Regions from separate parts of the Janthinobacterium sp. 1_2014MBL_MicDiv genome, predicted to be linked through region 1. Evidence: predicted binding sites of a transcription regulator. Region 1 holds the regulator's gene; the other holds the start of a gene.
What was found. Region 1 encodes FliA, which starts transcription of late flagellar genes. Its sites were predicted from a motif close to CTAAAGTTTNNNNNNNNNNNGCCGNTA; they were not measured.

Region 1 (4,412 bases):
CCGATGCCGTGATCCTGTCGAACCGCCAGGCCGATGGCGTGGTGGAAATCCTCGCGCTGGCCAATGACGATGCCGCCTCGCTGGCATCGCCGCCGGCCGCCTCGGAAATGGCCCAGCCGCGTCCCCAGTTGCAGACCCAGTTCGCCACGCCGCAGCGCGCGGCCGCCCCGGCCCAGCGCCCGGCCGCGCCGCGCCAGGCATCGTCCGAGCCAGTGGACATGGCCCGCATGCAGCAGATGATGGCCAGCGCGCTGGCGCACGTCAAAGAAAACGCCGCCGCCGAGATGAGCGGCATGATGAATGAAATCCGCGCCATGCGCGGCATGATGGAAACCCAGCTGGCGGAAATCTCGTGGGGTTCGACGCAGCAGCGCGAGCCGCAAAAAGCCGTCGTGCTGCGCGAAATGCTGGCGGCCGGCTTCTCGGCCAGCCTGGCGCGCTACCTGATCGACAAGCTGCCCGCCGGCCTGGACGGCGCGCAAAGCATGCGCTGGATCAAGACCGTGCTCAGCCGTAACCTGAATACTGTCGCCAATGAAGACGCCATGCTCGAGCAGGGCGGCGTATTCGCGCTGGTGGGCCCGACCGGCGTCGGCAAGACCACCAGCACGGCCAAGCTGGCGGCGCGCTGCGTGATGCGCCACGGCCCGGAAAAGCTGGCCCTGATCACCACGGACGCCTACCGTATCGGCGCGCACGAACAGCTGCGCATCTACGGCAAGATCCTCGGCGTGATGGTGCACTCGGTGAAGGACGAGGCCGACTTGCGCATCGCCCTGAAGGAATTGAAGAACAAGCACACGGTGCTGATCGACACGGTGGGCGTGAGCCAGCGCGACCAGATGGTGACGGAGCAGGTGGCCATGCTGTCGGGCGCCGGTGCCGACGTCAAGCGCCTGCTGTGCCTGAATTCGACGGCAACGCAGGAAACGCTCAATGAAGTGGTGCGCGCCTACCAGGGCAGCGGCCTGGCCGGCTGCATCATGACCAAGCTCGATGAAGCGGCGTCGATCGGCAATGTACTCGACGTGGTGATCCGCCAGAAGCTGAACCTGTTTTATGTGTCGAACGGCCAGCGCGTGCCGGAAGACCTGCACCTGGCCGACCGCGCCTACCTGATCGACCGCGCCTTCAAGCTCAAGCGCGATACGGCGGCGACGCAGTTTTCCGATGCCGAACTGCCGCTGCTGATGGCGCAGGCCGCCGCCCGCAACAATGAAGCGCGCGGGGTGCACCTTGGCTAATTTCGATTTCGACCAGGCCGAAGGCCTGCGCCGCATGCTGGCCGGCCCGCAGCCGCGCGTCATGACGTTCCTGTCGGCCACGCCGCAGGACGACAAGGGCGCCATGCTGGTCAACCTGGGCGCTTCGCTCGCGTATGGCGGCAATGAAGTGCTGCTGGTCGACGCCAGCGGCGGCAGCGACGGCGTCGCTTCGCGCCTGGGACTGGCGCACGGCGCCAGCCTGCTCGACGTGGCGCGCCAGCAGTGCGGCCTGAACCAGGTGATCCACCAGGTGCCGCAGGGCTTCGGCGTGGCCCACCTGGGCGCGCGCAACCACCTGATGGACAGCAGCGACTATGCGGGCGACGAAGACACGCGCCGCCTGGGCAAGACCTTCGAAGTGATGGCGCGCCAGAGCGGCATCGTGCTGGTCGACGGCGTGGTGGCCGAGGAGGGCGCATGCTTCCCCGTGCCGCTGATGGCCTCGTCCGACATCGTGGTGCAGGTGTCGAACAGCGCCAATTCGATCAAGGCGGCCTATTGCCTGATCAAGCGACTGAACCAGGAGCTGGGACGGCGTCCGTTCGGCATTCTTGTCACCGGCGCTTCCGAATCCGAGGCAAAAGTGGTATACGATAATATGGCGCAGGCGGCGAGCCGCTACCTGGCCGTGAAACTGACGTCGATGGGGTCGGTGCCGGCCGATGAATACCTGCACCGCGCCGCGCGCCTGGGCCGCAGCGTGGTCGACGCGTTTCCGCTGGCGGGAGCTTCGGTGGCGTTTCGCGGACTGGCCGAGCGCCTGGTCCGTTCGGCGGCGCCGGTGCTGGGCACCACCTTGTACCAGACGGGGAGCGCACACCATTTCAGCGCCTGAATCCAACCGTAGCACCAGATAAGACGATAAAACAATAAGCAGCCTATGTACACGGTCAAAGGGAAATCGAACAAGGACTATTTGCTGACGGAGCATATCCCGCTGGTGAAGCGTCTGGCGCACCATATGAAGGCGAAATTGCCGCCTTCGGTCGAGGTCGATGACCTGATCCAGGCCGGCATGATCGGCCTGCTGGACGCCATCAGCCGCTATGAGGAAACGCATGGCGCGCAGTTCGAGACGTATGCCGTGCTGCGCATCCGCGGCGCCATGCTCGACGAGCTGCGCACCAGCGACTGGCTGCCGCGCAGCATGCGCCAGAACATGCGCAAGATCGAAGAGGCGATGAGCATTTTGCAGCAGCGCTTGGGCCACCCGCCGACGGAGTCGGAAGTGGCGAAACTGCTGAAAATGTCGCTGGCCGACTACCAGGAAATGCTGGGCGACGGCGGCGGCCACCAGCTGGTGTACTACGAAGATTTTCATGACCCGGACGGCAATGACAGCTTCCTCGACCGCCATTGCGTGGACGAGGACAGCGACCCCTTGCGGTCCCTGCTCGATACCGATTTCCGGCAATCCGTGATCGATGCCATCGACGCGCTGCCGCCACGCGAGAAAATACTCATGGGCCTGTACTACGAAGAAGAACTGAACCTGAAGGAGATCGGCGCGGTGATGGGCGTATCGGAATCGCGCGTCTCGCAGCTGCATACCCAGGCCGTCGCGCGCCTGCGCGCAACCTTGAGGGAGCAGGCGTGGACTGGTCCAGCGTAATCGGGCTGGCGCTGGCGCTGGCGGGCCTCCTGGTCGGCCAGGCACTGGAGGGCGGCAAGATGGCCTCCCTGCTGCAGCCGGCCGCCTTCGCCATCGTTGTCATCGGCACCTTCGGCGCCGTGCTGCTGCAAACGCGCTTGCGCACCTTCGTGCGCGGCCTGGAAATGCTGCGCTGGGTGTTCCTGCCGCCTTCGGACACGCGCGCCGCGCTGGCGCGCGACATCGGGCAGTGGAGCCTGACGGCGCGCCGCGACGGCCCGCTGGCCCTCGAGCGCCTGATGGAAAACACGGCCGACCGCTTCAACGCCAAGGGTTTGCGCATGATCGTCGACGGCATCGCGCCCGACAAGCTGCGCCAGCTGCTCGACGTGGAAATCTCCGCCTACGAGATGGCCGAGCGCCAGGCCGTCAAGGTGTGGGAATCTGCCGCCGGCTATTCGCCCACGATCGGCATCCTGGGCGCCGTGCTGGGCCTGATCCACGTGATGGAAAACCTCACCGACCCCAGCAAGCTCGGCGGCGGAATCGCCGTGGCGTTCGTCTCCACCATCTATGGCGTGGGCCTGGCCAACCTGCTGTTCCTGCCGGTGGCAAATAAACTCAAGGCCATCGTTTCGCGCCGCGTGCTGCAGTATGAAATCACGGCCGCCGTGCTGTACGACATCGCCACGGGCGACCATACGCGCATCATCGAAGAGCGCGTGGCCAGCCTCCTGCACGAGCACTGACCATGATGCGGCGCGCGCGCAGGAAGTATGACGAGGAACCGGACAACCAGGACCGCTGGCTGATCTCGTACGCCGATTTCATCACCCTGCTGTTCGCCTTTTTCGTCGTCATGTATGCGATTTCGCAAGTCAACGAAGGCAAGTACCGCGTCTTCCAGAGCGCCATCGGCCAGGCCTTCAGCCTGGACAAGGGCGCGCCGCCCATCCTCATGGAAGCGCCGCAGGCGATCCCGCTGCCGAATCCCGCCCTGAAGCGCCGCACGGAAGCCATCCGCCGCGAGCGCGAGCACATGACGCGCCTGGCGCAGGACCTGACGTCCACCCTGGCGCCGCTGGTCAAGGAAGGCAAGGTGCGCGTGACGCAGACGAGCCGCGGCGTCAGCGTGGAAATCAACGCCAGCGTGCTGTTCGACCCGGGCGCGGCGCGCCTGACGCCGGAATCGGACCAGGCCCTGCGCGCCGTGGCCGTGCTGCTCAAGGACGACACGCACGACGTGCAGGTGGAAGGGCATACCGATGTGCAGCCGATCAGCAATTCGAACTTCGCCTCGAACTGGGAACTGTCGGCCGCGCGCGCCAGCGCCGTGGTGCGCCTGTTCATCGCCAGCGGCGTGCAAGCCACGCGCCTGACGGCCGTCGGCCACGCCGACAACATCCCCGTGGCGCCGAACGCCACGCCGGAAGGGCGCGCGCGCAACCGCCGCGTCGCCGTGACCATCCTCTCGGGCATCCCCGAGACGGTGACGGAAGTACCGACGGCGCCGCCGGCCAACTGACAAGGCCTGACAAAACCGTCGCGAGCGGCAG
Region 2 (4,412 bases), 1.3 Mb from region 1:
CGATGGAAAACCCCGAGTTGACGGCGCAGGTGGTGCGCGAGATGATCGCTGCGTTGCTGGCGAAACACTAGACTATTGGCAATGATTTTCAGGGGGCAATGGCCAACGGCGGTGGATTTTCGCGTAAAATCCTGCCATCCGGGCCGCGCCTGCTCAAGGCGTGCCGCCCCAGCCATTCCGATATTCTAGAAAGATGCCCCTGCGATGACGATTAAAAGCGATAAATGGATACGCCGCATGGCGGAAACAACCGGCATGATCGAGCCGTTCGAGCCGGGCCAGGTCAAGGAACGCGACGGCAACCGCATCGTGTCCTACGGCACGTCCAGCTATGGCTATGACATCCGCTGCGCCGACGAGTTCAAGCTGTTTACCAACATCAATACCACCATCGTCGATCCCAAGGATTTTGACGCGAACAACTTCGTCGACGTGTCGGGCAAGGGTTATTGCATCATCCCGCCGAACTCGTTCGCGCTGGCCCGTACGGTCGAGTATTTCCGCATTCCCCGTAATGTGCTGACGATTTGCCTGGGCAAGAGCACCTATGCGCGCTGCGGCATCATCGTCAACGTCACGCCGTTCGAACCGGAATGGGAAGGTTATGTGACCTTGGAGTTTTCCAACACGACACCGTTGCCGGCGAAGATCTACGCCAACGAAGGCGTGGCGCAAGTGCTGTTCTTTGAATCCGATGAAGTGTGCGAAACGTCGTACAAGGACCGTGGCGGCAAGTACCAGGGCCAGGTCGGCGTCACCTTGCCAAAAACCTGAGCGACGGCGGGCAGGCGCCAGTCCTGCCTTGTGTCTGCTTAAAGCTGTTTCAGCAGCCAGGCTTTCAGCGGCGGCGATGCCTGGTACAGCGGAACATGGCCGCGTAGCAAGATTTGCGTGCTGCGCCGGTAAGCCGCGCTGCGGATGGCCAGTGTATCGCCATCCTGGCGCGCCACGATGCCGGTGCCCAGGATGCCGGCCGGATTTTCTATGCCCACCGCGATTTCCGCCTCGTTCGCTCCCACGGCCGGCAAGCCGCGCGCCATGGCGTGCGCCACCGTGCCTGGTATCAGGCAGGCGGCCGCCAGGCAGCAGCCGCCCGAGACGGCCAGCGAAGCGTGGCCCGCCTGCGGCGTAAAGTAACGTACAGCAATATTTCCCTCTCCCGACGCCGGCCCCACGATGCAGAACTTGGGGATGGTTTCGCTGCGCCCGAGCTCATCCAGGCTCATCGGCTGGCCATCGCCCCGCCGCAAGCCCATCAGTTGCCCCGCCGCGCTCCACACCTGGCGGATGGCGTGCATGAAAGCCGCGTCCGCTTCCAGTTCCGCGATGGCCTCGCGCGCCGTCTTGCCGAACTGGCTGGCCAGCGCGATGACCATGGGCACGGCCACATCCACGCACGAGACGTCGTAGCCGAGCACCTTATCCTGCGCCTTGCCCGTCGGTAAGAGCTTGCCCGTCTTGGCGCCCACGGGTTGCTGCAGGAATAGATCGACGCGGGGAAAGCTGCCGGGCACGCCGGGTATGCCGGTCGCCGCAAAGCTGCCGTCCGGTTCGCGCGCCATGCGCGAGGTGGTGATGACGCCCGTGTTGGTGTTGCGGATGTCGATGGCGTGCGGGCCGATGGCCAGTGCCTCGATGACGCCGCTATCGAGGCCCCACAGTTGCAGGGCGGATGACATATTGCCGCAGTTCACGCTCCAGTCGATCCCGGCATGGCCGCCGGCCAGTTGCGCCAGGGTGCTGACGAGGCGCGCCTGGCCCGCATGCTGTTCCACTTCGACAAGAAAGACTTTATTGCTGGTCGGTGCGCCGCGCCCCAGCCCCGTGATTTGCCGGTTGCCCGGCAACTGGCCGGACATGGGCGCGCCCATCAGGTGGCGCAGCAATTCCTCGCGCAAGGCCAGGTCGGTCGGCACGGACGCCGCGTGCAAGACCAGGCCCGTCGAGGTACCGCCGCGCATGTGATGGACGGAAAACTCGATGACGCCGCAGCGCAGGCGGGGCAGGAAGTCGGGCAGGGCGGGCAGCAAGGATGTCGTCATCATTGATCAAGGCCAAGGAAGGGAAGTCCCAGTGTGCCAGCTTTGCATGCCGGGAGGCAAGCGTGCGTCGGAGCGGCGTCTTTACCTGGCTTTACACGCGCGCCACTACATGCGCACCTGCCCGTGCCGTTAACATTGGTATCGACACACACAGGAGGCATCATGGTAGCGGCAATCGGTACAGGCGGCGCGGTCAGCGCGGCCAGTGGCGGCAGTTCGGGCGGCAGCTCGCAAATCGCGGCGCTGCAAAAGCAGATCACGGCGGCGCAAAAGGAATTGACGGAGTCGCAGAAGGGTGAGCAGACGGAAACGTCGCAAAAGCTGCAGCAGCAGCTGGCGCAGCAGATCCAGGCCTTGCAGGCGCAAATTGCCCAGTTGCAGGCAGCCGCCGCGCAAAAGGCGGCCCAGCAAAGCACGCAGGCGGCCGGCAGCGCCGATACGGCCACCAGCCCGGCCGCATCGGCCTCGTCCACCCTGGGCAGCATCATCGATACGCAGGCGTAACAGGGCGGCTGGCCATCCCCTGCGCCAGGCTGGCCGTGATGGCTCAGCCTGGCGTTTTCACGGGCAGCAGCATTTCCACGCACAGCCCGCCGCCGTCGCGCAGGCTGGCCCCGATGCGGCCGCCATGGGCGCCGATCACGTGCCGGGCGATGGCCAGGCCCAGACCATGGCCATCCGTGCTGTGCCGGGTAGGGCTGGCGCGGAAGAACGGTTCGAAAATGCTGGCGAGGTCGGCCGTGGCCACGCCCGGCCCCCGGTCCAGCACGGCGATGCGCAGCATTGCCTGCCTGCCATCGTCTTGGCGCGACATCGCCACGTCCACCGTGCCGCCGTCCGGGCTGTGCTTGACGGCATTGCGCACGACATTTTCCACGGCGCGCGCCAGCAATTCCGGCTGGCCCGTGACCATGGCATCGGCGCTGGCCGCGTCGCCCGCCACGGCGATGGCCACCTGGCGCGCCCCGGCCTCGTAGCGGGCGTCTGCCACGATATCGTGCACGAGGTCGGCGATGGCGACGTCTTCGCTGTGCGGTTGCGCCGCGCCCCCCTGCGCGGCGCCCGCTTCCAGCCGGGACAGGGTCAGCAGTTCGCCGATCAGCTTGTCCATGCGCTCGCTTTCGCGTTCGATGCGCTGCATCGAGGCGGCCATCTTTTCCGGCTGCTGGTGGGCCAGGCCGATGGCCGCCTGCAGGCGCGCCAGCGGCGAGCGCAGCTCGTGCGAGACATCATGCAGCAAGCGCGTCTGGCTATCCATGAGGTGGCGCAAGCGTCCCGTCATGCGGTCGAAATCACGGCCCAGGTCCGTCAATTCGTCGCCGCGCTTGCCGCTGGCGTGGAAGCGCGGCGCCAGGTCGCCATGCGATGCGGCCTCGAACGCCTGCCGCAGGTCGCGGATGGGACGGGCAAAGTACCAGGCCAGCAGGAAGGCGAACAGCAGGCTGGCGGCGATGGCGGCGGCGAGGGGAATGAAGGTGCGGTAGGGACTGTCCAGGCGCGGGCCGGGCGGCGGGCCCCGTTCGAACTGCGGGCGGGGCGGCGCGGCGCCTGCTGCGCCTGACCGTGGCCCTGGCGGCATGCCGCGCGGACCGCTCATGGTGACGGCATTGAGGGTATCGCGCGCGGCGCCTGCCTCGGCATTGCGGAAGCGTTCGGAGGAGGGCAGGAACAGCAGGTAGCGCTTGCCGTCGCTACCGCCCGCCTCGCGCACCACGGGGTGCGACTGCGGCTGCGCCAGCAAGGTGCGCGCCTTGAGCAGCATGGCGGGGTGGACATTGCGTCCCATCAATTCGTGCCCTTGCGCATCGACGGCAAACACGCGCAGCCGCTCCATCTTGCCGAGAAACTGGCGCAGGGCCCCGCTGCCGCCCGCTTCCAGCGTGGCGCTGGCCGCTTCGATGGCCATTTGCGCGGGCGGGCTGGTGTCGATGTCGAGCGCCCGTTCCTGCAGGGCGGCGCGGTTTTTCAGCCAGAAGGTGCCGCCGATGCCGATGGTGGCCGTCACCTGGGCCAGCATGATGCACAGGAAAAACTTCCAGAACAATCGGCCCACGGCTTACTCCTTGATCAGCTGGTAGCCGAGCCGGTACACGGTTTGCAGGCAGGAACGGCCGTCGGCCAGGCTGCCCAGCTTGCGGCGCAGGCTGCTCAAATGCACGTCGATATTGCGGTCGAAGCGGGCCATGGGCCGCCCCAGGCCCAGTTCCGACAATTGATTCTTGCTCACGGGCTTGCCCGCGTGGCGCACCAGCACTTCCAGCAGGTTGAATTCCGTGCTCGTCAGTTCCAGGTGCGTGCCGGCCCAGGCGGCGCGGCGCTGCTCCGGCCACATCGTCAGCTGGCCCACGGTCAGCGGCGCCGTGCCCCCGT

Region 2: a site for FliA is predicted at 2,148-2,174, ahead of YQ44_RS10135 (FlxA-like family protein). Genes of this name have one in related genera too.

What each region holds. Positions count from the first base shown of each region.
Region 1 is NZ_CP011319.1:1,040,931-1,045,342, forward strand. Features, by position in the region: gene flhF (flagellar biosynthesis protein FlhF) at 1-1,244, shown strand, start outside; gene YQ44_RS04555 (MinD/ParA family ATP-binding protein) at 1,237-2,100, shown strand; gene YQ44_RS04560 (RNA polymerase sigma factor FliA) at 2,146-2,877, shown strand; gene YQ44_RS04565 (flagellar motor protein) at 2,859-3,605, shown strand; gene motD (flagellar motor protein MotD) at 3,611-4,381, shown strand.
Region 2 is NZ_CP011319.1:2,309,019-2,313,430, forward strand. Features, by position in the region: gene YQ44_RS10120 (alpha/beta fold hydrolase) at 1-71, shown strand, start outside; gene dcd (dCTP deaminase) at 205-774, shown strand; gene YQ44_RS10130 (PrpF domain-containing protein) at 813-2,045, opposite strand; gene YQ44_RS10135 (FlxA-like family protein) at 2,205-2,546, shown strand; gene YQ44_RS10140 (sensor histidine kinase) at 2,590-4,095, opposite strand; gene YQ44_RS10145 (response regulator transcription factor) at 4,099-4,412, opposite strand, start outside.